Regions from separate parts of the Streptomyces sp. NPDC127190 genome, predicted to be linked through region 4. Evidence: riboswitches for the same ligand, from Rfam matches in the RefSeq annotation. Region 4 holds a riboswitch; each other region holds the start of a gene.
The links. A riboswitch is a leader RNA that binds a small molecule or an ion and turns the genes downstream of it on or off. The one in region 4 is predicted to bind cyclic di-AMP.
Positions count from the first base shown of each region.

Region 1: it holds a riboswitch for cyclic di-AMP, as region 4 does, so the genes downstream of both, ACFVIU_RS38270 (M23 family metallopeptidase) here and ACFVIU_RS10300 (transglycosylase SLT domain-containing protein) in region 4, are expected to answer to the same signal.
Region 2: it holds a riboswitch for cyclic di-AMP, as region 4 does, so the genes downstream of both, ACFVIU_RS23970 (transglycosylase family protein) here and ACFVIU_RS10300 (transglycosylase SLT domain-containing protein) in region 4, are expected to answer to the same signal.
Region 3: it holds a riboswitch for cyclic di-AMP, as region 4 does, so the genes downstream of both, ACFVIU_RS17825 (NlpC/P60 family protein) here and ACFVIU_RS10300 (transglycosylase SLT domain-containing protein) in region 4, are expected to answer to the same signal.

Region 1 covers NZ_JBHXVE010000050.1:766-7,795, reverse strand. Annotated here, with positions in the region: gene ACFVIU_RS38280 (PrsW family intramembrane metalloprotease) at 1-1,059, shown strand, start outside; gene ACFVIU_RS38275 (aldo/keto reductase) at 1,114-2,058, opposite strand; gene ACFVIU_RS38270 (M23 family metallopeptidase) at 2,132-3,163, opposite strand; cyclic di-AMP (ydaO/yuaA leader) riboswitch at 3,171-3,348, opposite strand; gene ACFVIU_RS38265 (PP2C family protein-serine/threonine phosphatase) at 3,606-4,799, opposite strand; tRNA gene ACFVIU_RS38260 (tRNA-Met) at 4,955-5,028, shown strand; gene ACFVIU_RS38255 (dihydrofolate reductase family protein) at 5,153-6,289, opposite strand; gene ACFVIU_RS38250 (MarR family winged helix-turn-helix transcriptional regulator) at 6,368-6,877, shown strand; gene ribA (GTP cyclohydrolase II) at 6,971-7,030, shown strand, end outside.
Region 2 covers NZ_JBHXVE010000016.1:84,418-91,447, forward strand. Annotated here, with positions in the region: gene ACFVIU_RS23950 (exopolyphosphatase) at 1-694, opposite strand, end outside; gene ACFVIU_RS23955 (DUF501 domain-containing protein) at 691-1,242, opposite strand; gene ACFVIU_RS23960 (septum formation initiator family protein) at 1,339-1,815, opposite strand; gene eno (phosphopyruvate hydratase) at 2,003-3,283, opposite strand; gene ACFVIU_RS23970 (transglycosylase family protein) at 3,698-4,408, opposite strand; cyclic di-AMP (ydaO/yuaA leader) riboswitch at 4,412-4,584, opposite strand; gene ACFVIU_RS23975 (transglycosylase family protein) at 4,767-5,894, opposite strand; gene ACFVIU_RS23980 (cytochrome P450) at 6,073-7,030, opposite strand, start outside.
Region 3 covers NZ_JBHXVE010000010.1:143,263-150,292, forward strand. Annotated here, with positions in the region: gene ACFVIU_RS17810 (NlpC/P60 family protein) at 1-631, opposite strand, end outside; gene ACFVIU_RS17815 (hypothetical protein) at 1,007-1,426, shown strand; gene ACFVIU_RS17820 (hypothetical protein) at 1,513-1,866, shown strand; gene ACFVIU_RS17825 (NlpC/P60 family protein) at 1,914-3,272, opposite strand; cyclic di-AMP (ydaO/yuaA leader) riboswitch at 3,280-3,453, opposite strand; gene pcrA (DNA helicase PcrA) at 3,716-6,184, shown strand; gene ACFVIU_RS17835 (peptidoglycan DD-metalloendopeptidase family protein) at 6,251-7,030, opposite strand, start outside.
Region 4 covers NZ_JBHXVE010000005.1:13,125-20,154, reverse strand. Annotated here, with positions in the region: gene fahA (fumarylacetoacetase) at 1-118, opposite strand, end outside; gene ACFVIU_RS10315 (ATP-grasp domain-containing protein) at 433-1,677, shown strand; gene ACFVIU_RS10310 (FAD-dependent oxidoreductase) at 1,724-2,926, shown strand; gene ACFVIU_RS10305 (HAD family hydrolase) at 3,047-3,859, shown strand; gene ACFVIU_RS10300 (transglycosylase SLT domain-containing protein) at 3,895-4,383, opposite strand; cyclic di-AMP (ydaO/yuaA leader) riboswitch at 4,389-4,568, opposite strand; gene ACFVIU_RS10295 (polyprenyl synthetase family protein) at 5,101-6,111, shown strand; gene ACFVIU_RS10290 (outer membrane lipoprotein carrier protein LolA) at 6,394-7,030, shown strand, end outside.

The DNA.
Region 1 (7,030 bases), on a different contig from region 4:
GCGGCGCTGATAGCCATCGTCGCCAACAGCTTCGCGACCCACTGGATAGCCACCGCCACCGCCGACCAGGCCGGCGCCGACACCCTCGGGGCGACGGTGATAGCGCCGATCGTCGAGGAGTCCGCGAAAGCCGCGGCCGTGCTGCTGGTCTTCCTCTTCAAGAGACGCGACTTCACCGGGATCGTGGACGGCGTGGTGATAGCCGGGACCACCGCGACCGGGTTCGCGTTCACCGAGAACATCCTCTACCTCGGTACGGCCTTCGGGACCGACCAGCTCACCGGCGACCGCGGCATCGCCTCCGTCACCGCCGCGACCTTCTTCGTGCGCATCGTGATGTCCCCGTTCGCGCACCCCCTGTTCACCACCCTCACCGGGCTCGGCTTCGGCGTGGCCGCGCTGTCCGGGGAGCGGCAGCGGGCCCGGCGCACCCTGGTGCCGCTCGGCGGGCTGCTGCTCGCGATGAGCATGCACGCCCTGTGGAACGGCTCCGCCACCTTCGGGCCGTACGGCTTCTTCGGCGTGTACGGCGGCTTCATGGTGCCCGTGTTCGCGCTGCTGACCTGGCTGTCGATCTGGACGCGGCAGCGGGAGCTGCGGATCGTGCGGGAGGAGCTGCCGGCGTATGTGTCGGCGGGGTGGCTGGGCCCGGGCGAGCCGTTCGCGCTCGGTTCGATGCGGGCGCGGCGGATGGCCCGGGACTTCGCCCGGCACCACGCCGGGCGCCCGGCCGCCCGGGTGGTGGCGGAGTACGAGACGTACGCCACCTCGCTGGCGTCACTGCGGCGCCGGGGGCGCCGGGGCCGGGCCGGGGCCGACTTCGTCGTACGGGAGCGGGAGGTGCTGGAGGAGCTGTGGCGCCGCAGGGAGACGGCGCGTCCCGCGCTCGAGTACGCGGCCCGGGCCATCGCCCCTGCCCCGGCGTACTGGCCGCCGTACGCACACCCGGCGGCGCCGAACCCCGGAAACCCCGGGTACGCCGGATACTCCACGTACTCCGGGTACTCCGGGTACTCCGGGTACTCCGGGTATCCCGCATACAACCCCTACCGCACCTAGGGGCCGGGATCTCGCGGGGATCGGCACCGCCGGGTCACACCGGGGAGACGGTGATCAGGCCGACGCCTCGGTCAGCGTCGTGAGCTGCTCCTTCGTCAGGGTCAGGTTCGCCACCTCCGTCAGGGCCGGCAGCTGGGACACCGTACGGGCCGAGGCGATGGGAGCCGCCACCGTCGGCTGGGCGGCGAGCCAGGCCAGGGCGACCGTGGCGACCGGGGCCTCATGGGCGGCGGCGACCTCGTCCAGGGCGGCGAGGACCCGCCGGCCGCGCTCGGACTCCAGGTGCTTCGCGGCGGCTCCGGCGCGGGCGCTGTCGACCGTCGCACCGGGGCGGTACTTGCCGGTCAGGAAGCCGGAGGCGAGGGCGTAGTACGGGACCGCGGACAGGCCCTCGCGGGCGGCGAGGTCCTGGAGGTCACCCTCGTAGGTGTCGCGGGAGACCAGGTTGTAGTGGGGCTGGACGGCGACATAGCGGGCCAGGCCCTCGCGGGCGGAGAAGTCCAGGGAGGCCTGAAGGCGCTCGGCGCCGATGTTGGAGGCGGCGATGTGCCGGACCTTGCCCGCCTTCACCAGCTCGTCCAGGGCGCCGATGATCTCCTCGACCGGCACCTCGGGCTGGTCGTAGTGGGTGTAGTACAGGTCGATGTAGTCGGTGCCGAGACGGCGCAGGGAGGCGTCGGCGGCGGCCTTGATGGTGGCCGCGGACAGGCCCTGGAACTCGGGGTGCTGGCTGACCTTGGTGGCGACGACGACGTTGTCGCGGTTGCCGCGCGCCTTCAGCCACGCGCCGATGATCGTCTCCGACTCGCCGCCCTTGTTGCCCTCGGCCCAGGCCGAGTAGACGTCCGCGGTGTCGATGAAGTTGCCGCCGGCGGCCGTGTAGGCGTCGAGGACGGCGAAGGAGGTGTCCTCGTCGGCGGTCCAGCCGAAGACGTTGCCGCCCAGGGCGAGCGGGAAGACCTCGAGGTCGGAAGAGCCGAGTGTGCGCAGTGAAGTCATGATCAATGCCAACGCCGGCGAGAGGAAGCGCATTCCTCCGCCGGCGCCGCGTTCACCCGGAAAGCCGGGCCTGTCAGGGGTTGAGGCCCTTGTCGCGCAGCCAGGCCATGGGGTCGATGGCGGTGGGCTGGCCGTCCGGGTGGACCTCCAGGTGCAGGTGCGGCCCGGTGACGTTGCCGGTCGCACCGACGCGGCCGATGACGTCGCCGGTGTTCACCTGCTGGCCGACCGAGACGTTGATCGAGGACTGGTGGCAGTACCAGAGCTGGGTGCCGTCGTCGAGGGTGATGACCGTGCGGTAGCCGTAGGCGCCGGCCCAGCCCGCCTCGGTCACCTTGCCGGCGTGCACCGACTTGATGAGGGTGCCGGTGGGGGCGGCGAAGTCCAGGCCGGTGTGGTAGCCGGAGGACCACATCGAGCCGGGCTGCCCGAAGGTGCCGGTGATCGTGTAGGACACGACCGGCAGCGAGTACTGCTTGGCCAGCTCGGCCAGGCGCTTGGCCTCGGCCTCCTTCTTGGCGTCGGCCTCCGCCTTCTGCTTGGCGGCGGCGGCCTTGGCGGCGGCCGCCTGCTCGGCCTTGGCGGCCGCGGCGGCGGTCTGCTTCTCGGAGGCGGCGAGCGCGGCGATGGTGGCCTTGCTGTCGGCCTGCCCCTTCTGCTGCTCGGCCTGGGCCATGATCCGGTTGCGCAGGGCCTCGCCCGCGCCACCGCTCTGCCCGGCCTCGGCCGAGGCCACGCCGACGGTGCCGAGCGTGCCGCCGGCGTCCTTGGGGGCGTCGGCGGAGTCGCCGCCGAAGAGGTGCTCGACGGAGTCCAGGTCCGGCATGGAGACGGAGACCGGCACCTTGCCGGGGTTGGCGCTGGCCATGCCGCCCGCGCCGACGGCGGCCATCACGCCGACACCGAGGACGGTGGAGCTGCGCGCGAAGCCGCCGCGCTGCTTGGCGACGCGGTGCCGACCGCGGACCGGAGCGACGGACTCCGCAGTGGGGTTCCACTCCTCCCAGGGGCCGTCCTCGGCGGCGGGGGAGCCGTATCCGAAGGTGTCCGTCTCGCGCTGAGCGGGTATGAACGGGGCTTCTGGGGCAGGCCGGTTGGACGCCACGCGGGCGCGCTCCTTTCCTTCCTCCGCCTACCGGGTTAGCTGACGGGTTCGGAGCAGGAAGGTCTCCTACGCGCGTAAACCGATCGTGGGCCGAGTCCGCTCGGCAAGTCCACGACGGTGTCCGCGTGATTCACCCCAAGGTGGTGGTTCCCCGGTTCCCTTACGGGATTCGGCGCGTGCGCACGGAGCCGCCTCTTGTGACGGCTGGGACGACCGCGCTGCGTTATCGAACGTTAATAGACCCTGCGGTTACTTTCCAAGCCCGTCCAGCTTGATCGTTAACCTTTTATGCCGGTACTTAAGGGTCACAAGACCAGCAAACCGGGCGAGTTGACGGCGACTCGGCCACCGTTCAGGAGTCACAGCGTTTTTGATGGTGACTCAGATGTTATGCGCGCGGAGTCGCCCGGTCACTCATCGTGAACCCCCTGCGGGGAGACCCTCAGGGGTGCCGTACGGCGAGCAGCGCCATGTCATCCGCCATCCCTCCCCCGGAGTGCCTCCGCACCTCGTCCGCGAGCCGCCCCAGCAGCGCGCCCGGACCGGCGAAGGTACGGCCGGTAAGCCGCCGCTCGGGGTCGTAGAACCGGCCGTGGACGTCCCGGGCCTCGGACAGCCCGTCGGTGTAGAGCAGCAGGGTGGCCCCACCCGGAAAGGCCGCCTCCAGCACCCGGTCCGGCCACACCCCGAGATCACCCATGCCGAGCGGCAGCGCGGGCTCGGGCCCGGCCAGCGTGCGCACCGCGCCGTCGGCGTACAGCAGCAGCGGCGGCGGATGGCCGCGGTTGACGACCCGGACGAGCCCCTCGCCGTGCGGGAGTTCGGCCAGTACGGCGGTGGTGAACCCCTCGAAGGCGTCGATACCGTCCCGCCGGGCGCCCTCGCGGGCCAGCGCCCGCTCCAGCCGCTGCGCCACCTCCTCCAGCGTGGCCTCCTGCTCGGCCGCCTCCCGGAACGCGCCGATCACCACGGCGACGGCCGCGACGGCACCCAGCCCCTTGCCCCGCACATCCCCGACGATCAGCCGGACGCCGTACGGGCTGTCCTGCACCGCGTACAGGTCGCCGCCGATGGACGCGTCCTGCCGCGCCGCCTCGTAACGGGCGGCGATCCGGAAACCGCCGATCCGCGCCGCGGGCTCCGGCAGTACGGCCCGCTGGGCGGCCTCGGCGATCTCCCGGGCGGAGGCCAGCCGCCGGTCACCCAGGCGGACCACCCGGTTGATGGCGCCGGCCAGCACGGCGACGCTGGCCACGGTGACCAGATCGGTGACCGTGGCCACGGCCGGACGGGCACCGCCCTGCGCATGCACGGCGTAGGTGGCGCCGAGCGCCGCGAGGCCGGTCAGCGCGGTGCTGCGCAGCGAACTGAGCGGGGCCGCGATCAGCACGGCGGCGGTGAAGAAGGGGACGGCGGTGAAGTCCCTCGGCGTCAGCAGGCCGTAGAGGACACCGCAGAAGATCAGCAGGACGGGCAGGCCCCGGGCCAGGGCGCGGGCACTCGGACGGCGCGGAGCAAGCGGGGAAGGGCGCACGGGGGCGGGCCGGTCGCCGTGGCCCGGCCCGGGCACCGGGTCGCCGGGGAGCCGGCCGCCCGCCCTGGCGTACGGGCTCTCCTCCACCTCACCAGGGCGCACCGTGTCTCTCCCGCATGTCCGACGTACCTCCAGATTTGCGGGCCCGGCAAGGCCGGGCGACCCCGGTGGGCCGACCGGATGAGCCCGTCCAAAGGACCCGCCGTAAACCGATGTGCGCGGGACCCCACGGATGACGTACACTGAAGTCACAACGACGCGGGGTGGAGCAGCTCGGTAGCTCGCTGGGCTCATAACCCAGAGGTCGCAGGTTCAAATCCTGTCCCCGCTACTGAAACTCAGGGCCGGAAACCAGCAATGGTTTCCGGCCCTGAGTGTTTCCATGAGCGTGTACGGCCCTAGGGGCGCCCCCGCAGGGGCGCCGGCCTGTTTCACCGGGCCAAGCGGGCCGGGAGTCAGCCCGCCAACAGATGAGAGTTCGGCGCCTTGGCGACCGCCTCCAGCTCGGGGACGACCACGACCTCCACTCCCCCCGCACCGAGCAGCCCGGCCCCGTCGGCCGACGCCACGAAGGTGTCCGGCTCCCGCCAGGCGGTGACCACCCGGCGCACCCCCGCCCCGAGGATCAGCTCCGCACAGGGCGCCGGCCGCGACGCCCGCCGCGCACAGGGCTCCAGGCTGCTGTAGACCGTGGCGCCGGGCAGCCGCGGATCGGCCAGGTCCAGCTTCGCCAGCGCCGCCTCCTCCGCGTGGACCACCGCGTCGCCGCCCTCCCGGGAGTGGCCGCGGGCCAGCTCGGTGCCGTCCGCGGCGACCACCACCGCGCCCACGCTGAACGCGGTCTCCGAGGGCGGACACTGGGCGGCCAGCTCACAGGCGGTGCGCAGCCAGTGCCGGTCGGCGGCGGTGGCGGCCGCACCGGTGCCGGGGGCGGTGGGCTCGTACCGCATGAGGACGACGTCCTCGATCCGGCGCGTCTCGGTGAGCCGCAGCCGGCCCGGCTGATAGCCCCCGGGGCCGAACAGCCGCGGGGCCGCCGGGTCACCGACGAAGAGCGGGGCGAGGACCAGCTGGAGTTCGTCGGCGAGACCCTGCTGGAGCAGCTGGGTGTGCACCTGGCCGCCGCCCTCGACCATCAGCCGCCGCACACCCCGCACCTCGTACAGGTGCTTCAGCAGCAGCCGCCAGTCGAGGCCGGGCCCGAGCGCGACGACATCGGCCGTGCCGCCGAGCAGGCCTGCGGCCCGTTCGGCGCCCCGGTCGGTGGTGTAGACGACCTTGTCGCCGCCGGTGTGCCAGAAGTTCGCCCCCGGGTCGAGATCGCCGGAGGCGGTGACGGTCACCTTCAGCGGGTACTCCGGCCGGCCCGCCGCGACCCGGGCCGCACGCCGCTCGGCGGAGTTCACCAGCAGGCGCGGATTGTCGGCGCGGATGGTGCCGGCGCCGATCAGAATGGCGTCCACGGAGGCCCGCACCGCGTCGACCCGGTCGAAGTCGGCCGGGCTGGACAGCAGCAGCCGGTCGGGGCCGGTGTCGTCCAGGTAGCCGTCCAGGGAGACGGCGGCGGACAACAGCACGTACGGGTACGACATCGGCGCGCTCTCCCTGCGAGAACTTTCCCCCACCAAGACCTTCTTGGTTCAAGTTTGAAACAAACTTACACTGGCACCATGACGACCCGCTGGCTCACCCCCGAGGAGCAGCGCGCGTGGCGCGCGTATCTCGCCGCGAAGACCCTCCTCGAGGACGCGATCGACCGACGGCTCCAGCAGGACGCGGGCATGCCCCACCTGTTCTACTCCGTGCTGGCCTATCTGTCCGAGGCACCCGACCGCCGGCTGCGCATGACCGACCTCGCCGAACGGCTGAAGATCACCCGCAGCAGGCTGACCTACGCCGTGACCCGGCTGGAACGGGACGGGCTGGTGCGCCGGGAGGACTGCCGCTGGGACAAGCGCAGCCAGCTCGCGGTCCTGACCGACGAGGGGATGACCGTCCTGGAGCGTACGGCACCCGGGCACGTCGAGACCGTACGGTCCACGCTGTTCGACCGGCTCACCCCGGAGCAGGTGGGGCAGCTGGAGGCGATCTGTACCGGGATCACCCGCGGACTCCAGGGCGACGACGCCGAGCCCGGGGCGGAGGACGTCCCCTGGCGGCGCCGCTCCTCCTGTTCCTGATATTCCGATTGCTTTAAGTTTGAAGCATGGGATAGGGTCCACCGCGTAACGCTGCTTCAAATCTGAAGCACATGTCCGTGCCCGGAGGACCGCATGTCCGACTTCCCTGCCGCCACGCCGCGCGCCCGCGTCCGGGTACCGCTGCGCTTCCAC
Region 2 (7,030 bases), on a different contig from region 4:
GCAGCTCCTGGGCGATCGCGGAGACCGACGTGACCGAGCCGGCCAGGCCCACCAGGGTCCGGGCCTCGCGCAGCGGGACCGTCTGCTCGGCCAGGTCGAGCGCGGCCTCGATGTCGGCCCTTATCGCGGCGATCTGCTCCTCGGTCGGCGGGTCGGTCACCTTGCCGTCCCGCACCAGGTGCCGCTCGGTCATCCGGACACAGCCGATGTCCACGGACCGTGCGGCCCGGGCGTGCTCCTCGCCGACCACGAACTCCGTGGAGCCGCCGCCGATGTCCACGACCAGATACGGCCTGGCGAGGTCGTCCCGGCTCTTCAGGTCCTTGGTGGCGCCCATGAAGGAGTACTCGGCCTCCTGGTCGCCGCTGATGACCTCCGGCTCGACCCCGAGGATGTCCAGCACGCCGCGCACGAAGTCGTCGCGGTTCTCGGCGTCCCGGGAGGCCGAGGTCGCCACGAAGCGGAGCCGCTCGGCGCCGTGCTTCTTGATGATCTCCGCGTACTCGCGGCACGCGGCGAACGTCCGCTCCAGCGCCTCGGGCGCGAGCCGGCCGGTGCGGTCGACGCCCTGGCCGAGCCGCACGATCGTCATCCGCCGGTCCAGGTCGACCAGTTCACCGGTGGCCGGGTCGGCGTCCGCGACCAGCAGACGGATCGAGTTCGTACCGCAGTCGATGGCGGCGACACGGGTCACTTGTCCTCCCCCTCGGTGTGTTCGGGCCCGGCCTGGCCGAGCGTCACGCAGGCGCCCTTGCGCCACCACTCCGGCAGCATCGCGAGCGCCTCGTCGCCGAGCGGGTTCACACCCGGCCCGGCGGCCAGCGAGTGGGCCACCAGGACGTGCAGGCACTTCACCCGGTCCGGCATGCCGCCCGCGCTCGGGAAGCCCTGGAGCACCTCGATCTCGTCCCGGCGCCGGATGTAGTCCTCGTGCGCGGCCCGGTAGGCGGCGGCCAGCTCCGGGTCGCTCTGGAGCCGCTCGGACATCTCCTTCATCACGCCGTTCGCCTCCAGCGTGCCGATGGCGGAGGACGCCTTGGGGCACGTCAGGTAGTACAGCGTCGGGAAGGGCGTGCCGTCGGGGAGCCGGGGAGCCGTCTCCACGACGTCCGGCTGACCGCACGGGCAGCGGTGCGCGATGGCCCGAAGGCCCCGCGGCGGGCGGCCCAGCTGCTGTTTGAAGGCCTCGACGTCCGCGTCGGTGGGCTCGGTGCGCGGAGTGGGCGGCGGAGGCGTTTCCATGACTGCTTTCGAAAGACTTTCTGTCGGTGGCCGGCCGAGGACGTGTCGTCGGTGGCCGGCCGATGGCCGAGGCTGCTGCTCAGCCGACGGTACCGGTCACTGGTCGGAGGCGTCGGACTTGTCGATCCCGTCCCAGACGTTCGCGTACCAGGGCCGGTGGGCGGCGCGCAGGTCGGTGCGGGACTGCCGGGCCGCGCCGGGGTCGACCACCACGTACCCGGTCTCGCCGGGCATCACGTAGTGCAGCCGCCGCCGGATCTGCTGCTCGGCGTAGGAGTCGTCCTGCCAGCGCGCCTTGAGGTCGCGCAGCTGCTCCACGCGCTCGCGCGCCTGTTCCTGCTGCCGCTGGAGGTCGGAGATCTGGGCGCGCTGGGAGACGTACTGCCGCATCGGGTACGCGAGGGCGACGATCAGCGAGCACAGCACCAGCGCGAGCAGCGCCGCCCGTCCGGTGAGCCGGGAGCGGCGGGCCTGCCGTTTGGTCTGGGAGCGGTAGACCCGGGCCGCGGTCTGCTCGCCGAGCAGCCGCAGCCTGGTCGCGGTGGAGAAACGGTCCCGGTCCTTCACGGCCATCTGGCGTACCGCCTCCCCTTGTCTGTCGCCTGCTGCTCGCACACGTGCGTACGTCCCCGGACACGGTACGGGACCGGGTACGGGGACGTACGTACGACTGGCGAGGACTTAGCCCCTACTGGCTCAGCCCTCTGCCGGCTCAGCCCTCTGCCGGCTCGGCTGTCTGCCGGCTCGGCTGTCTGCCGGCTCAGCCCTTGAAGCGCGGGAAGGCGCTGCGGCCGGCGTACACCGCGGCGTCGTCGAGGATCTCCTCGATGCGCAGCAGCTGGTTGTACTTGGCGACGCGCTCGGAGCGGGCCGGGGCACCGGTCTTGATCTGGCCGCAGTTGGTGGCGACGGCCAGGTCGGCGATGGTGACGTCCTCGGTCTCGCCGGAGCGGTGGGACATCATGCACTTGAAGCCGTTGCGCTGGGCCAGCTCGACGGCGTCCAGGGTCTCGGTCAGCGAGCCGATCTGGTTGACCTTGACCAGCAGGGCGTTGGCGGTGCCCTCCTCGATGCCGCGGGCGAGACGCTCGGGGTTGGTGACGAACAGGTCGTCGCCGACCAGCTGGACCTTGTCACCGAGCTTGTCGGTGATGGTCTTCCAGCCGTCCCAGTCGTCCTCGAACAGCGGGTCCTCGATGGAGACCAGCGGGTACGCCTCGACCAGCTCGGCGTAGTACTCGGTCATCTCGGCGGCCGAGCGGTTCTTGCCCTCGAAGACGTAGGAGCCGTCCTTGTAGAACTCGGACGCGGCCACGTCGAGGGCGAGGGCGATCTGCTCGCCGGGGGTGTAGCCGGCCTCCTTGATCGCCTCCAGGATGAGGTCCAGGGCCTCACGGTTGGAGCCGAGGTTCGGGGCGAAGCCGCCCTCGTCGCCGAGGCCGGTGGCCAGGCCCTTGTTCTTCAGGACCTTCTTCAGGGTGTGGTAGACCTCGGCACCCCAGCGCAGGGCCTCGGAGAAGGACTCCGCGCCGATCGGGGCGATCATGAACTCCTGGATGTCCACGTTGGAGTCGGCGTGCGAGCCGCCGTTCAGGATGTTCATCATCGGCACCGGCAGCAGGTGCGCGTTCGGGCCGCCCAGGTAGCGGAAGAGGGGGAGGTCGCTGGCCTCGGAGGCGGCGTGGGCGACGGCGAGGGAGACGCCGAGGATGGCGTTGGCGCCGAGGGAGCCCTTGTTGTCGGTGGCGTCCAGGTCGAACATGGCCTGGTCGATCAGGCGCTGCTCGGTGGCGTCGTAGCCGACCAGCTCGGGGCCGATCTGCTCGATGACGGCCAGGACGGCCTTCTCGACACCCTTGCCCAGGTAGCGGTTCGGGTCGCCGTCGCGGAGCTCGATGGCCTCGAAGGCGCCGGTCGAGGCGCCGGACGGGACGGCGGCACGACCCGTGCTGCCGTCGTCGAGGCCGACCTCGACCTCGACCGTGGGGTTGCCTCGGGAGTCCAGGATTTCCCGGGCTACGACGACGTCGATGGACGGCACGAGCATCTCCTTCTTGGATGTGACGCTGGAAGTGCGGGGCGGTCTGCCTTACGGCTGTGCCTTGCGACTAGAGCCTAACCGCCCCAGGGCCATCGGCCAGCCGACCGACCGGCCCGTGGACGGGGAAGGACACGCAGACGGTACCCATTGTTCACCGTCGGAACAAAGGGGGGTGCGGAAGAACAGCGGACGACGGCTCGGCAAAGAGGACGACGGCTCGGCAAAGAGCCGGGCCGGCCCGGAGCGGCCGAGGGCCGGTCATGGAAAAGCCCCGCCCCGGCGCGTACGGGGGAGAACGCGCCGGGGGGGGGGGCCCGCGGGGACGGGGGGGTCGGCCCTCACCGGGGCTTCACTCGGCGACGAGTGTGGGGGGCCCGGTGGTGAGGGCGCTGTGGCTCTGCGCGGGGCCGCGGGTCACTTCAGGTGCAGCTGCTGGCCCGGGTAGATCAGGTCGGCGTCCGTGACGATGTCCTTGTTCAGGTCGAACAGCTTCTTCCAGCCGCCCTGGACGTGGTGCTTCTCGGCGATGGTGCTGAGGGTGTCGCCCGCGACGACCTTGTACTCGCCGTCGCCCTTCTTGACCTTCTTGCCGGTCGGCGTGGTCACGGTCTTGCTCGGGGACGGGGTGGTGCGCTGGGTGGAGCGGGTGGCGGCCTGCCCGTCGGTGGAGCGGCTGGTGGTGCCGGTGCTCTTGGTCGTGGAGCCGGTGCTCTTGGTCGTGGTGCCGCCGGCCGGGGCGGAGCCGTTGTACGGCGTGCTCGTCAGGCCCGTGCCGCAGACCGGCCAGGCGCCCTTGCCCTGCGCGGCGAGGACCTTCTCGGCGACGGAGATCTGCTGCGCCTTGCTGGCCTTGTCGGCGGTCGAGGCGTAGGCGGTGCCGCCGTACGCGGCCCAGGTGGAGGCGGAGAACTGGAGACCGCCGTAGAAGCCGTTGCCGGTGTTGATGGCCCAGTTGCCGCCGGACTCGCACTGGGCGACGGCGTCCCACTGGGAGGCGGTGGCGGCGGAGGCGTTGCCGGCCGCCATCAGCGGGGCGGCGACGGCGGCACCGGCGACACCGGCGAGTGCGACGGCGCGGACGGCCTTGGACGGACGACGGTGCTTGCCCTTGCCGGAAAACAGCATGGATCATCCCCTCACCGACGCCTGCGAGGTGAGCTGTCGGGTTCGGGCCGGTTGAGTTGCCCGGCCGCACTCCGCTTGCGCGGGGCGCGGCTTCACCCCAAGCCGGTTCCGGCCTCAACGGCCGGTCACGGCACCTACCTTGGTTCCCCCGCTCCTGCCTGCGGCGCTCGAAGCGACGACTGTTCCCGGGTGGCCGCTGGCAGGATTCGGCGTTGCGACCGCCGGGGCTCGCGGTGGCGAGCGGTCCTGACCGTAGACACGCGATCGGCGGAATTTCAAAGACGATCAGGGCTTCTGAGACTCATCCCACACTTTCGCCAAAACGGACATTAGCGATCAAGCGGGGCGTCAACTGGCCCTAATTTACGCCCGTTTCGGTACCGACTTTCAGCGTCTGACCGGCACTGATGTCGTTCGGGTCGGACCCGATGGACTTCTGGTTCTCGGCGTAGAGGGCATGCCATCCGCCGTCGACCCCAAGGGAGTCCGCAATGGAGGTGAGAGAGTCCCCCGCGCGCACGGTGTAAGTCTCCGGCCGACGGGAGGCATGGCGGCCCGAAGCGGCGTCGTTCTGACCGTTTGTCACGCTTTCGTCCGCACTGTCCCCGCGGTGACGCCCGCCACTGCTGAGCGAACCGGTGTCCACCAGGCTCCAGGAGCCGGCGCTCTGCTGGGTCGGGTCCGGATCGTCCGCTTCCGGCGTGTCCGGGGTGGAAGTGTCGCTTTCCTTGGGGTTCTGGCTGCCGGTCGGCGCGGAGGTGCCCGGCTTCGGGGTGCCGCTCGGGGTGGAGCCGTGCGCCTTGCCGTGGTGCGCGCCGGAACCCTTGCCCGTACCCGAGGAGGGGGTCGAGGCGGGGTCCTGGGTCGAGGTGGAGGGGCCGGAGGAGCCGGCGCCGCCGGAGCCGGTGCCGCTGTCCGTGCCGGAACCGGAAGCCGAGCCCGTCGAGTCCGCCGAGCCGGTCGAGCCCGTCGAGCCCGTCGTCGGGTCGGACGACGTACCCGAATCCGACGAGCCGGACGAACCGGAGCTGTCCGTGGAACCGGACGCGTCACCCGTGCCGCCGGAGCCACCGGAGCCGCCGACGCCCGTGTCGACGTCCACCGAGCCGGAGTTCGCGGTCAGCCCGGACAGCAGGGCGCAGGTGGCCCAGGGCGTGGTGCCCTTGTCGGCGAGGATCTTCTCGGCGACCGCGATCTGCTGCGAACGGCTCGCCTGGTCGGGGCTGCCGGCGTAGCGCGTGCCGCCGTATTTGGCCCAGTCGTCCTGGGATATCTGGAGACCGCCGTAGTACCCGTTGCCGGTGTTCGCGCTCCAGGAGCCGCCGCTCTCGCACTCGGCGACCTTGTCCCAGGTGGTTCCGTCGGCCGCGTTGGCGCTCGCGGCGCCGAGGAGCGGGATCGCGATGGCGGAGCCGGTCACTCCGGCCGCGACGAGGAGGGCCGGAGCCTGACGGGGGCGACGGTGACGACCGTTCCCGGAGAGCATGCGGAAGCCTTTCGTGCGACAACAGGAGCGGCGTGGCGGTTGGTGCGGGGCGCCACGCTGATGGGTGAACGTATCGGCAACGATCACTTGTCACAAGTTCATGCCGCGCAGATCACGTGAAGATCACAGAGCTGATGGTGTGTCACCTCGCCCCGCGGGGTATCGGGTCGGCCGGTGTTCAGGCGCGCGGCGTGAACTCCACCGGCAGGGTGCGCAGGCCCCGCATGATGAGCCCGCCGCGCCAGCGCAGCTCGGCCGGATCGGCCCCGAGCCGCAGGTCGGGCAGGCGGGTGAACAGCGTGGCGAGCGCGCTCTGGCCCTCCAGCCGGGCGAGCGGGGCGCCCAGGCAGTAGTGGATGCCGTGGCCGTAGCCGAGGTGCTGGTTGTCCCGTCGGCCGAGGTCCAGCACGTCCGGGTCGGCGAACCGCTCCGGGTCCCGGTCGGCGGCGGCGAGCACCACGAGCACCGGGTCGCCGGGGGCGATGTCCTGGCCGCCGATGGTCAGCGGCTCGGTCGCGAACCGCCAGGTGGCCAGCTCCACCGGGCCGTCGAAGCGCAGCAGCTCCTCGACACCGGTCTCCAGCAGGTCCCGCTCGCCGCGGGCCAGGGACGCCTGGAGCCGGGTCCGCTGGCCGGGGTGGGTGAGCAGCGCGTAGGTGCCGTTGCCGATGAGGTTGACGGTCGTCTCGAAACCGGCGAACAGCAGGATGAACGCCATCGCCGCGGCCTCGTTCTCGGTGAGGTGCTCGCCGTGGTCGGAGGCGCGGATGAGACCGGAGATGAGGTCCTCGCCGGGCACCGGCTCCGCGGGCAGCGCCGCGCGCTTCTTGTGGATCAGCTCGGCGAGGTAGCCGCGCATCTTCTTGACGGACCGCGCGACCCCGCCCCGGGGTCCGCCGCCGTGCCGGATCATCATCCCCGCCCAGTCCCGGAAGTCGTCCTGGTCCTCGCGCGGGACACCGAGCAGGTCACAGATGGCGTAGATGGGCAGCGGGAAGGCGAACTCGTGGATGAGGTCGGCCGAGCCCCGGGCCGCGAACCCGTCGATGAGGCGGTCGGTCAGCTCCTGCACCCGGGGCGCGAACTCGGCGACCCGGCGGGGCGTGAACGCCTTGCTCACCAGCCGGCGCAGCCGC
Region 3 (7,030 bases), on a different contig from region 4:
CGCCGGTGATGTGGTCGCGCTGGCGCGGGGTGAGCCCGGCGAGCAGTCGCCGGGCCTCGTCCAGCTTGCGGGTGATGGTGGTCTTCTGCCGTCGCAGCTCCGCCTGCCGGGACCGCAGCGACGCCAGCTCCACGCGGGCGGCGCCGCGCAACCGCTCGATCTCCCGCAATTGTTGCCGTACCCGCGACACCGCGGCCGCCTGCCGGTCGCCGGCCCGCTCGGCGAAGGCGGCGCCGTCCAGATACCGGTCCGGGTCGCTGGACAGGGCGAGTTGCCAGGCCGGATCGATGCCACCGGAGCGGTACTGCGCCGCGGCGAACGAACCGAGCGCCTCCCGGGCCGAGTTGAGTTTCTGCTCCTTGCGGGCGGCCTCGTCGCGCAGTGAGTTCAGCCGCCGCTGCCCGGCGTCCGCCTTCTCCTTCGCCCCGTCGTACTTCTCGGTGGCGTCCTCGGCCTCCTGGTACAGCTTGTCCACCTTCGTCTTCACCTGCGCCGGCGTCAGCTGCGGCTCCGCGTGTCCCGTGCCGTCGAAGGCGGTCGCGGTGGCCGCGCCCGCCAGGGCGAGGGTCGCGGCCGTGCGGGCCGTATGGCCTCCGAGCGGGCGTTGCCGGGGCTTGCGATGCGCTGCCACCTGGACCGTCACGTCCTTCCGTCCGGGTCGTACGAGCGGGCCGTCCGGGCCCCGGCGGCGGCCGGCACAGGGGGAGCGGGCCGCCGCCGGGCCTTTCTCGGCGGTGGTGGCCGGCTGCCGCCCCTGGCCGGGCGGCGTTGGGGAGCCGGTCACCTGGGGGAGGACGCTAGGCCTGACGGTGACAAGTCGGTAACGCGGTGTACGGAACTGGTCGGGAGGGACCGGATCCCAACCGAGGATGACCGAATGCGCCGCCCGGAGTCGTCGCCTTCACGCAGCGTGGTGACCGAAGCGCGGAAAAGGGAGACGGGGGAGGGTGATGGGGTGCTATGGCACGGATATATGCAAGATCGACAGCGGTGTAGGAAGCCGAGAGTGGACACGGGACACCGGCATGTCGGCATCCGGCTTCCTGAAGGGTCCTGGTGGGACTGGGACGTCATTGCCTGGGACGCGGCCGAGTTCCGGCTGGCGGCCGGGTATGACCTCAGCCACTCCCACGGCCTGGAACTGGTCTTCGGGGACCCGGCCTTCGTCACGTGTCCGGCGCAGTTCGCCGACCCGGTCTTTCGCACCCCGTCGGAAGACGAGCTCGCGAGAGTCACTCATCAGCTTGGTGAGATACCGCCTGTGCTCCTCGCCTTCGAGGCAGACGCGGGCGGGCCGGAGCCGGTCTCCTGTCTGATCGCTGCGGAGCGGGTTGAGGTCGTACAGGAAACCGTCCTGCGGTACTGGCGTGCCGACGCGGCTCCCGGGCAGCGGTTCGCGCCGTGGGTACGGCCGCCGGCGCTGTAGGAGAACCGGGCGGGTGGCCCCCCGCCTGGCGGGCACGGCACCCTGCCGTCCGGGGGGCTGTGGGGGACGAATTAGGCTCCGGCCCCATGGACGTACTCATCCATCTCTTCGTCGGCCTGCACATCATCGGTATCGCCGCGCTGCTCGGCGGTTTCCTCACCCAGATGAAGGCGATGGGCCAGGGCACGGCCCGGTTCGTCCCCGGGATGCTGCACGGCGCGCTGACCATGCTGGTCACCGGCGTGGCCCTGGTCGGCCTGAACCAGGCCCAGGGCGCGCACATCAACACCATCAAGATCGGCATCAAGCTGGCGCTGCTGATCGTGATCCTCGGCCTGGTCTATGTGAAGCGCGACGAGGAGACGATCGACAAGGGCCAGTTCGGCCTGGTCGGCGCCCTCACGGCGACGAACGTGTTCATCGCCGTGCTGTGGACCTGACGGCCGCCGGTGCCATGAAGCGAGTCGCGCGCCCCGGTCGTCACCGGTCAGCCCGGGCGCACCACGCTGTGGACGAGTGACTCACCCCAGCGGTACACGGAGTCCTCACGGATGTACGCGCCCGGCTCGGGGGAGTGGATCATCATGCCGTTGCCCGTGCAGAGGCCGACGTGGCTGCTGTCGTCGTAGAAGAAGACCAGGTCACCGGGGCGGGCGTCGGCGAGCGGCACGGGCGTGCCGGCGGCCGCCTGGTCCCGGGCGGAGCGCGGAAGGGTGACGCCGGCGGCCTTCCAGGCGGCCTGGGTGAGGCCGGAGGCGTCGTAGGAGCCGGGGCCGCTGGCGCCGGACACGTACGGCCTGCCGATCTGGGCGCGGGCGAAGGCGACCGCCAGCTCGGCCCGGGTGACCTGGGCCCCGTACGCCGGACCGGCACCCTCCGCCCGTTTCCGCCCCGCGAGCGCGGCCGAGCGGGCGTCCGCCTCGGCGGTCAGCCGGAACAGCAGCTCCCGCGCGGTGGCGAGCTTGCGCTGGACGGCGGCCTTGGCGGTCTTCACGTCGTACGGGGCGGCGGCCGGTGTCGCCGTGCCCCGGTCGGCGGCAGCCGGTATCGGCGTGCCCCGGTTGGCGACAGCCGATGCCAGCGCGCCCCGGTCGGCCATCGCGCGCGTGCCAGGGCGCTCGCCCCGCGGACCCGCATCGGTGACCTCGCCGAGCGCGTCCCGGCCCGCGTCCCGGCCGCGCGCGTTCCCGCCGGCGGTGGCCCTGGTCCGCTCCGCCGCGTCCTTCACGCGCGAGGCCAGCCGGTTCATCACCCGGCTCGGCGCGAAGTGGTCCTGCGGGAACTCATCGAGCAGCGAAGCGGCCACGTCCGGCGCAGCGGCGAACGGCACCAGGCCCGCGCGGGCCCGGGCGTGCCGCCCCGCGGGCCGGGCGCCCCCCGCGCGCGGGTCGTCCTGGCCCGGGTCGTCCCGGCGCGCTTCCGCCGCGTGCGCCGGTCGCCGCGCGGCCGACGCCTCCGCGGAAGCGGCATGGGCCCCCTGCCGGGCGGCTCCCGGCTCCTCGAAGCGGGTGCCCTGCCGGGCGGCTCCCCGCTCCTCGAAGGGCGCCCCCTGCCGGGCAGCCTCCGCCGCCTCCGCGCGGGCGCGCTGGCGGGCGGCCGCCGACTCCTGCGAGCGTGCGCGCTGCCGGGCCGCCGGTTCCGCCTCCGCGGCCGAGTCGGCGCGGCGGTAGAACTCGTCGATCTTCTTCTCGATCTCCTCCAGGCTGGGCCTGCCGTCGGGGGCGGGGACGGCCTCGGCCGTCTGGGACAGGACGGCCACGGAGGTGAACGCGGCGGTGGCCAGGGCGGGGCCGCGCAGGCCCGGTCCATGGGTGCCGCCGGGCCACGGCTTGCGGTGCGACGCCAAAAGAGGCGACTCCTTCCAACACGCCGCCTACCGGGTTAGCTGTCGGGTTCGGGCGGGTGCTTCGGAAGGGTTGCCCTACGGCGTCGTCCCGGGCGGGAGGTCGGCCGATTCACCCCAGGATCGGTGGGTCCCCGGCTCCGGTGCACCCTGCGGGGCGCGCCGGATTCGGCGGAGGCCGCGCGGCCCGGCGAGGTTCGCCGGAGAGGGGTCGTGCGGCCTGACGGCAACCTAGCCAACTCGTGTGCGTCCTGTGAAGGTTGGTGCGAGGTATGTCCGATACATTTCCGTGACCTGGGGGCACTTGTCTACGCGCGTGAGCAGGCGCTTCCGCAGCGTGAGCGGTCGGCGGGCGCCCCGCGGGCCGTGATCGGCGGGGTCGTCGGTCGGCCGGGTTCCGGGGACGGCGACCGGTTGTCGGTGGGGCACCCTAGACTCGGAGAGCGATGAGCAGCCTCTTTGACGACAGCTTCCTGGCGGACCTCCAGCCCCCGCGTGGGCACGAGGAGGAGCCCCCGCCGCCGACCGAGGACGATCACGCTCCGGAGCCGCTTCCGGACGATCTGTTCGGCGGGAAGTTCGACGTGCCGCCGGACCGGGATTCCTACTACCGCGACGGCGCCCCGCGTCCCGCCATCGACTCGGCGGCCCTCCTGGAGGGGCTGAACGAGAACCAGCGCGCCGCGGTCGTGCACGCCGGCTCCCCGCTGCTCATCGTCGCCGGCGCCGGCTCCGGCAAGACCCGCGTGCTCACCCACCGCATCGCCCACCTGCTCGGCGAGCGGCATGTCCACCCCGGCCAGATCCTCGCGATCACCTTCACCAACAAGGCCGCGGGCGAGATGAAGGAGCGCGTGGAGCAGCTCGTCGGCCCGCGCGCGAACGCGATGTGGGTGATGACCTTCCACAGCGCGTGCGTGCGCATCCTGCGCCGCGAGTCGAAGAAGCTCGGCTTCACCTCGTCGTTCTCGATCTACGACGCCGCCGACAGCAAGCGCCTGATGGCCCTGGTCTGCCGCGACCTGGACCTCGACCCCAAGCGCTTCCCGCCGAAGTCCTTCAGCGCCAAGATCAGCAACCTGAAGAACGAGCTGATCGACGAGGAGGACTTCGCCGCCCAGGCCACCGACGGCTTCGAGAAGACCCTCGCCCAGGCCTACGCGCTCTACCAGTCGCGGCTGCGCGAGGCCAACGCGCTCGACTTCGACGACCTGATCATGACGACGGTCAACCTGCTGCGCGCCTTCCCCGACGTCGCCGAGCACTACCGCCGCCGCTTCCGGCACGTCCTGGTGGACGAGTACCAGGACACCAACCACGCCCAGTACGCGCTGGTGCGCGAACTGGTCGGCACCGGGGAACACGACGAGGACGTCCCGCCCGGCGAGTACGACATCCCGCCCGCCGAGCTGTGCGTCGTGGGTGACGCGGACCAGTCGATCTACGCCTTCCGCGGTGCGACGATCCGCAACATCCTCCAGTTCGAGGAGGACTACCCGAACGCGACCACGATCCTGCTGGAGCAGAACTACCGCTCCACACAGACCATCCTGTCCGCCGCCAACGCGGTCATCGAGCGCAACGAGTCCCGCCGCCCGAAGAACCTGTGGACCAACGCCGGCCAGGGCGCCCGGATCACCGGCTATGTCGCCGACACCGAGCACGACGAGGCCCAGTTCGTCGCCGACGAGATAGACCGCCTCACGGACGCGGGCGAGGCACGCGCGGGAGACGTCGCCGTCTTCTACCGCACCAACGCCCAGTCCCGTGTCTTCGAAGAGGTCTTCATCCGCGTCGGCCTGCCCTACAAGGTCGTCGGCGGCGTCCGCTTCTACGAGCGCAAGGAGGTCCGGGACGTCCTCGCCTACCTGCGGGTGCTCGCCAACCCGGAGGACTCGGTGCCGCTGCGCCGGATCCTCAACGTCCCCAAGCGGGGCATCGGCGAGCGCGCCGAGGCGATGGTCGACGCCCTCGCCCAGCGCGAGAAGATCAGCTTCCCGCAGGCACTGAAGCGGGTGGACGAGGCGTACGGCATGGCCGCGCGCTCCACCAACGCGGTCAAGCGGTTCAACACGCTGATGGAGGATCTGCGCACGATCGTCGAGTCCGGCGCCGGACCCGCGACCGTCCTGGAGGCGGTGCTCGAACGCACCGGCTACCTGGCCGAGTTGCAGGCCTCCACCGACCCGCAGGACGAGACCCGGATCGAGAACCTCCAGGAGCTCGCCTCCGTCGCCCTGGAGTTCGAGCAGGAGCGCGGCGAGGAGGAGCGGGGGACGCTCGCCGACTTCCTGGAGCAGGTCGCCCTGGTCGCCGACTCCGACCAGATCCCCGACGAGGAGGACGGCGACGGCGTCATCACCCTGATGACCCTGCACACCGCCAAGGGCCTGGAGTTCCCGGTCGTGTTCCTGACCGGCATGGAGGACGGCGTCTTCCCGCACATGCGCGCCCTCGGCCAGACCAAGGAGCTGGAGGAGGAGCGGCGCCTGGCGTACGTCGGCATCACGCGCGCGCGGGAGCGGCTGTATCTCACGCGGTCGGCGATGCGCAGCGCCTGGGGTCAGCCGTCGTACAACCCGCCCTCCCGCTTCCTGGAGGAGATCCCGCCCACCCATGTGGAGTGGAAGCGGACCGGGGCGACCGCGCCGGTCTCGTCCGGGGTGGCGGCCTCGCTGTCCACCACCCGCTCCCGCTCCTCGGCGTCGGGTGCCTCCGGATTCGCCACCCGGCGCGCCTCCGAGAAGCCGGTGGTGTCCCTGGCGGTCGGCGACCGGGTCACGCACGACCAGTTCGGACTCGGCACGGTCGTCGCCGTGTCCGGCGTGGGCGACAAGGCCCAGGCGACCATCGACTTCGGCGACGGCAAGGCCAAGCGGCTGCTGCTGCGGTACGCGCCGGTCGAGAAGCTCTAGCAGGACGGCACCGGCGGCCGTCCGTCCGGTGCCTTACGTCGCACCGGGGGCCCTCCGTCCGGTGCCCTACGTCGGGTCCAGGCCGTGGCTGCGCAGCCACGGCAGGGGGTCTATGGCCGCCCCGCCCGCCGGCCGCACCTCGAAGTGCAGGTGCGGGCCGGTGGAGTTGCCCGAGTTGCCGGAGTAGGCGATCGGATCGCCGGCCTTCACGGTCGTACCGGAGGGGACGCGATAGCTGGACAGGTGGCAGTACCAGGTCTGCGTGCCGTCCTTCGCCGTCAGGATCAGCATGTTGCCGTAGGCGCTGTTCCACTTGGTGGTGACGGTGCCGTCGGTGGCGGCCATCACCGTGGTGCCGTAGGCGACGGGGAAGTCGATGCCGGTGTGCACCGACATCCAGTTCACGCCCGCCTGCCCGAAGTAGGCGCTGAGCCCCTTCTGCGTCACCGGCAGCACGAACTTGGGCCGCAGCCGCTCCTTGAGCGCGGCCTCCGCGGCCGCCTTCTTCTTCTGGAGCTCCTGCTGGTTCTTGAGGTCGATCCGCTCCTGGGTACGGCTCGCCCGGTCGGCGAAGTCGTCGGCGCCGGCGGAGAGCGTCCGCAGCTGGGTGTCCAGCTTGCTGTTGGCGACCGAGGGCGCAACCGCGTGCGCGTCCGAGGCCGTGGCGGTGGTGTCCTTGCCGCCGTCGTCCGTCAGCGCGCCGACGGAGGCGGCGGCGATCCCGGCGACCCCCATCACACACGCGGAGGGCACGGCGATGGTCAGCAGCGCGGAGCGCTTGGCGGGCGTACGGCGCCGGGAACGCGCCCCGCCGCGCGCACCCGCGCGGGTCACCGGCGCCGGGGT
Region 4 (7,030 bases):
CGTGGTCCCCGAGCCGGACACCGACCCTGCGCTCCGTGCTGCCGGAGGGCGAGAACACGCCATAGGGAAGGTTGTGCGGGCCGAAGGGGTCGCCCTCGGGGACGTCGAAGGGGGGCATGTGGTGCTGCCTCACTCTCATCCGCGCCATGCATGGCGATGCGTTCCATGTGGTTGCGCCACACGTTACGGCCGGGTGGCGTGTCTTGGGCAGTGCCGCAGGCCTCCCGGCACGGCGTGGGCATCCGCCCTCGGTACGACGCTCGGCGCATCGCTCGAAAGGTTGCTCGCACAATGTCTAAAGAGTTCGCAATGTCCGAATGACCCTTGTCGGAGCGGGCAATTCCGGCTTAGCGTCCTTTGGGACACGGACGGGGTGGGTCCGTTCCATTGGGGGGACACGTGGGGGGACCCGTGGCCAAGACCGCCGTCGGCATGCCGTTCGAGGTCGACCGTGACGTGCCGGGACTGATCGTCAAGTTCGGCGACTATCCGCTGCACCACGGCGGTGTGGGGGCCATCCGCAGCCTGGGCCGGCTGGGGGTGCCCATGTACGCCGTCACCGAGGACGCGTACACGCCGGCCGCCGCCTCGCGCTATCTGAAGAAGGCGTTCGTCTGGCCGACGACGGGCGCGGAGGACCCCGGCCACCTGGTCGAGGGCCTGCTGCGCATCGGCCGCCGGATCGGCCGCCCGGCGGTGCTGGTCCCGACGGACGAGGAGGCCGCCGTACTGATCGCCGAGCACCAGCACGAGCTGGCCGGCTCCTTCCTGTTCCCGCGCGTGGACCCCGCGCTGCCCCGCCGGCTCGCCAGCAAACAGGGACTGCACGAACTGTGCGTGGAACACGGTGTCGCGAGCCCGCGGACCGCGTTCCCGCGCTCGTACGACGACATCGCCGCCTTCGCCGACACGGCCCGCTTCCCGGTGGTGGCCAAGAACCGCGAGGCGTTCGTCCGGCGCGAACGCCCCGCCGTGTACGGCACCACGCGGATCGCCACCCGCGCGGGCCTGCTCGGCCTCGCCCGCGACTGGGGCGACGACCCCGGCGTGGTCCTCCAGGAGTATCTGCCGCGCGAGGAGGCCGAGGACTGGATCGTGCACGCCTGCTTCGACCGGGACTCCGCCCCGCTCGCGCTGTTCACCGGGGTGAAGGTCCGCTCCTGGCCGCCGCACGCGGGCATGACGGCGACCGCGTACGTCGTCGACAACCCGGAACTCTCCGACCTCGCCGCCCGTTTCATCAAACAGATCGGCTTCAGCGGCATCATCGACCTCGACCTGCGCTTCGACCGGCGCGACGGGCAGTACAAGCTCCTCGACTTCAACCCGCGCATGGGCGCCCAGTTCCGGCTCTTCGAGAGCGAGTCGGGGGTGGACGTCGTCCGCGCGATGCACCTAGACCTGACCGGCCGCACCGTTCCGGAGGGGGAACAGCGCGCCGGCCACCGTTACATCGTGGAGAACATCGACCTGCCCGCCCTCCTCGCCTACCGCCGCAGCGGCTATACGACGCCGCACGCACCGGCGAGGGCGAGCGGGACCGAACTGGCCTGGTTCGCGGGTGACGACCCGCTGCCGTTCCTCACGATGCTCGCCCGCTTCGTGCGCCCGGGCGCGAAGCACCTCTATCAGCTGTGGCGGACCAACCGCCGCGGCAGCAGCACCTCCACGAAGTAGGCAAGGCCACCGAGGGGTGGCGCACCGCGTCCTGGGGAGGGACTTCGTGATGCAACCGGTTGCAGTCATCGGGGCGGGGCCGTTCGGCCTGTCCACCGCCGCCCATCTACGGGCGCGCGGCATCCCCGCCCGGGTCTTCGGCGACCCCATGGTCAGCTGGCGTGACCACATGCCCGAGGGCATGCTCCTGAAATCGACCCCCGCCGCCTCCAGCTTCCACTGCCCGCAGTCCGGCCACACCCTGGGCGACTACTGCGACGCGGCCGGGATCCGCCGCCTGGTGACCGACGAGGACATCATCCCGGCGGAGACGTTCATCGCCTATGGCGAGTGGTTCCAGCAGCGGCTGGTCCCCGACCTGGAGCGGGTGCGGGTCGTCTCCGTGGACCGGGACAGGAGCGGAGGCTTCGAACTGAAGCTGGACTCGGGGGAGTTGTTCACCGCGCGCGCGGTCGTCGTCGCCACCGGCCTGTCCGGGCTGGCGCATCTGCCCGCGGAACTGGCCGGTGCGGCGGCCGACGGCCCCGCCCCGGCGGGCCCGGTCTCGCACAGCTCCCAGCACCACGACCTCGGCCGCTTCGCCGGCAAGGAGCTGATCGTGATCGGCGCCGGCCAGTCCGCGCTGGAGACGGCGGCGCTCGCCGCCGAGGCGGGCGCACGGGTGCGCGTGGTCGCGCGCGGCCGCGGCCGGGTCGCCTTCGGCGCCCCGCCCTGGGGCCAGCCGAAGCTGCGCCCCGAGTCCCCGTTCGGCCGCGCCTGGTCGCTGTGGGCGCTCAGCTACCACGCGCAGCCCTACCGCCACCTGCCCGAGGCCACCCGCCACTACCTGGTCCGGCGGGTCCTCGGCCCGCTCGGCGCCTGGTGGCTGCGCGAGCGCTTCGAGAGCGCCGTGCAGGTGCAGGAGGTGCAGCGGGTGGTGAGCGCCGAGGCGCCGGACGGCACCCCCGTCCTCACCGTCCGCACCCACGGCGGCCGTACCGAGCGGCTCACCGCCGACCATGTCATCGCCGCGACCGGCTACCGCGTCGACATCGCGGCGATGGACTTCCTCGGCCATGAGCTGCGCACCCGGCTCGCGCTCAGCCGGGGCACGCCCAAGCTCGGTGCCGGCTTCGTCTCCTCCGTACCCGGCCTGTACTTCACCGGCCTGCCGGCGGCGTCGTCGTACGGACCGGTGATGCGCTTCGTGTGCGGTACGGACTTCGCCTCCCCGCGCCTGGCGAAGCACCTGGCCGCGGCCCACGGCTGAGCTCCGGGCCGACGCGGGGCGTCATCAGCGGGAAGACACACACCAGTTGGGGGTGATCAGCACACAAGTGCGCGCTGTGACAGATGAGTCGGCGGGGCGTGGTGTCCGTATTCTCTGATCATGGCACCCTCCTCCGCATATTCACTCATCGCCACCGACCTGGACGGAACCCTGCTGCGCGGTGACGACACCGTCTCCGACCGGTCGCTCGCCGCGCTCGCGCGGGCGGCGCGGGCCGGTGCCCGGCATCTGGTGGTCACGGGCCGCCCGGCCCCGCGGGTACGGCCCCTGCTGGCCGTGCTCGGCTGCACGGGGCTCGCGGTGTGCGGGCAGGGCGCGCAGGTCTACGACGCCGGGGCCGGCCGTCTGGTGTGGTCGGTCCGGCTGGACCGGGAGCTGGCCGAGACGGCGCTCGGCAAGATCGAGGCGGAGGTGGGACAGGTCTTCGCCGCCGTCGACCAGGACGGGGTGGACGGGCTCACGCTCATCGAGCCCGGGTACCGGATGCCGCATCCGGCCCTGCCCGCGGTCCGGGTCGGCCGGCGCGACGACCTGTGGTGCGCGCCCATCAGCAAGGTGCTGCTGCGCCACGCCACCCTGTCGGACGACGAACTGGCGGCCACCGCGCGCGCGGTGGTGGGGTCGCTGGCGACGGTCACCATGTCGGGCCCGGGGATGGTGGAGCTCCAGCCGCGCGGGGTGACCAAGGCGACCGGGCTGGCGCTGGCCGCCGAGCGGCTCGGCACCGGCGCCGACCGGGCGCTGGCGTTCGGGGACATGCCCAACGACGTCCCGATGTTCGAGTGGGCCGGGCACGGGGTCGCCATGGCCAACGCGCATCCGGAACTGAAGGCGGTGGCCGACGAGGTCACCCTGTCGAACGAGGACGACGGCATCGCCGTCGTCCTCGAAAGACTCTTCCCTACCGACTGACCGGTTCTTCAGTAGGCACCGGCCGGTCGGGGACCTCAGTACGCGCCGAAGACGTTGTCGATGGACCCGTACCGCGCGGCGGCGTAGTTGCAGGCGGCCGTGATGTTCGCGACCGGGTCGTAGGGGTCGAAGGAGGTGCCGGCCACGTGGTAGGCCTGGAAGGTCGGGTCGATGACCTGGAGCAGGCCCTTGGAGGGGATGCCCGCGGCGGCGTTGGAGTCCCAGAGGTTGATGGCGTTCGGGTTGCCGGAGGACTCCCGCATGACATTGCGGTAGATGCCGTTGTAGGTGCCCGGGATGCCCTTCTGGGCCATGATCGCGAGCGACTCGCGGATCCAGCCGTCGAGGTTGTTCGGGTACCCGGCGAGCGTGGTGGAGGCCGTGGCGGTCGTGCCGGTGGCGGCGGACGCGGTGGTGGCGCCGATGAGCGGCAGGGCGAGGACGGCGACGCCGGTGCCGGCGACGGCGAGCGCGCGGACGAGGCGGTTGGTGCGGGGACGGCGGGGCTGAGCGGCAGCAGACATGGGGGCGTTCCTCTCCGGCGCCTGCGAGGTGAGCTGTCGGGTTCGGGCGGGGAGGTGCCCGGCCGTGCCCTGGAGGAGGCATGGCTTCACCCCTAGCCGGGCCGGTGCGGCGTGTGCCTTCCGGTCCGGCGGCTTACCTGGGTCCCCCGCTCCTGCCGTACGAATGGGTTCGTGGATGGGTATGCGGGCGGCGGCAGGATTCGGCGTCCGCCCGACGGCCCGGAACGTATGCGAGAGCACATGTCGGGAACAAGTACTGGATTCACACAACGCACTATTTGACCTTGGTCTGCGCCATATGGGGTACTTGATCCTTTGCGGTTGCCAATGCTCAACTCGCTTGCAGGACAAGGAGGAAGCGGGCCTGCGGGGGAGGGGTGCCCGGGACTGGCCGCGTGACCCAATTCACGGAATAGCAAGTCATTCCAAAACGGACATGAGGGATTCAAGGTACCCATTGGATCTAATGGGTGTAATGGATGTAATGGAGTTGCCCGCGCGGCGCGACAAGGCGCTCGGAGTTCTGTTAAGTCGATAGATGTCCGTTCTTGCCATCCGATCGGAACCTTAGTGATCATGATCCGATGTCGACCGGGCTGGACCGGTGGGCGCTATCGGTGATCGAAACAGGACCGGATACGCTGACTCGAGTGATGGCAGCGACCTATCGACAAACCGTGTAATCGCCAGCAGACACCAGCAGACAGGAGACCCCTCGTGACCGTCGTCGGGCCGTTCGGGCTGAGCGTGCGGGACCAGGCTCTGGAAGCCGATGTCCAGGCCGGATTGACGGCTGTCGAGGAAGGCTTGCTCGAGGCCACCAAGAGCGAGGTTCCGTTCATCACGGAGGCCGCACAGCACCTCGTACGGGCCGGCGGGAAGCGGTTCAGGCCACTGCTCGTCATGCTCGCGGCGCAGTTCGGCGACCCCTACGCCCCGGGCGTGGTGCCGTCGGCCGTCGTCGTCGAGCTGACCCATCTGGCCACGCTGTACCACGACGACGTCATGGACGAGGCCGCCGTGCGGCGCGGCGTGGACAGCGCCAACACCCGCTGGGGCAACTCCGTCGCGGTCCTCACCGGCGACTTCCTCTTCGCCCGGGCCTCCCAGATCCTCGCCGACCTGGGCCCCGAGGCGGTCCGGGTCCAGGCCCTCGCGTTCGAACGGCTGGTCACCGGCCAGATCCTGGAGACCGCCGGTCCCTCGGACGGCCGTGACCCGGTCGAGCACTACCTGGACGTGCTCGCCGGCAAGACGGGCTCGCTGGTGGCGGTCTCCTGCCGGTTCGGCGCGATGATGTCCGGCGCCGACGAGACGGTCGTCGACGTCCTCACCCAGTACGGCGAGCGGCTCGGGGTCGCCTTCCAGCTCGCCGACGACGTCCTGGACATCGCCTCCGACTCGCACGAGTCCGGCAAGACCCCGGGCACCGACCTGCGCGAGGGCATCCCGACCCTCCCCGTGCTCCGGCTGCGCGAGCGGGCGGCCCGGCTGGGTCTGCCCGAGGACATCGCGCTGTGCGAGCTGCTCGACTCCGACCTCAGCGACGACGCACGGCACGCCGAGGTGCTGACCGCGCTGCGCGCCCACCCCGCGCTGGAGCAGGCCCGCCGGGACACGGTGCGGTACGCGGAGGAGGCGCGGGCCGCGCTGTCGCCGCTGCGGGAGTGCGACGCCAAGGCAGCGCTGCTGGAGCTGTGCGACGCGGTGGTCCACCGGGCCGGCTGACGCCCGTTCGACGGATGCCCTGCGGGCCCCGTGCGGGCCCCGTGCGGGCCCCGTGTGGGCCCTGGGCGGGCCCGACCCCTACGGGTTCGAAGCGGTCGCAGCGCCTCCATGTCATACCCCAGGCGTACACGGAGTTGGCTCCGAGGTCTGACGCTTTCTCATGGCCGATTTGGTGAGATGGAAACCACGGAAATCACCACTCCTCACCGATTCGGGTGAGAATGGCGGCTCAGGTGGACCAGCGTGGGGACAGCCGCCGCCGACGACGGAGGTAAGGCACACATGGCACCGTACGAATCCGACGACGCACCGAGCGCTGCGCGGGACGAGGACGCGCGCTCCGGCCGACGCAAGGCCGCCCGGTACGCCGTGCCGGTCGCGGTGGTGGGAGTGGCGGCGGCCACCATCGGGCTGGTCCCGGCGCTCGCCAACTCCGGCGACCCGGACCTGCCCCGGGTCACCGCACAGCAGCTCATCGAGAAGATCGCCAAGTCGGACGTGCAGCAGCTGTCCGGCACCGTGAAGATCAGCACCGACCTCGGCCTGCCGAACCTCGGCGGCCTGGAGAACAGCCTCGCCTCCGGCGCGGGCAAGGGCGACGGCTCCTCCGCCGACCCGCAGGCCAAGCTCACCGAGCTGGTCTCCGGCACGCACACGCTGCGCGTCGCCGCCGACGGCCCCGACCGGCAGAAGCTGTCGCTGCTGGAGACCGGCGCCGAGTACAGCATCATCCACAACGGCCGGGACGTCTGGGGGTACGACAGCCGGAGCAACCAGGTCCACCACAGCACCAAGGCCGCTGACGGCGCCCGGCACGGGGAGCGCGCGGGCGAGCCGCCGGCCACGCCCAAGGACTTCGCCGACCAGGCCCTGAAGGCGGTGGACGACACCACGTCCGTCACCGTCGACGGCACCGCGC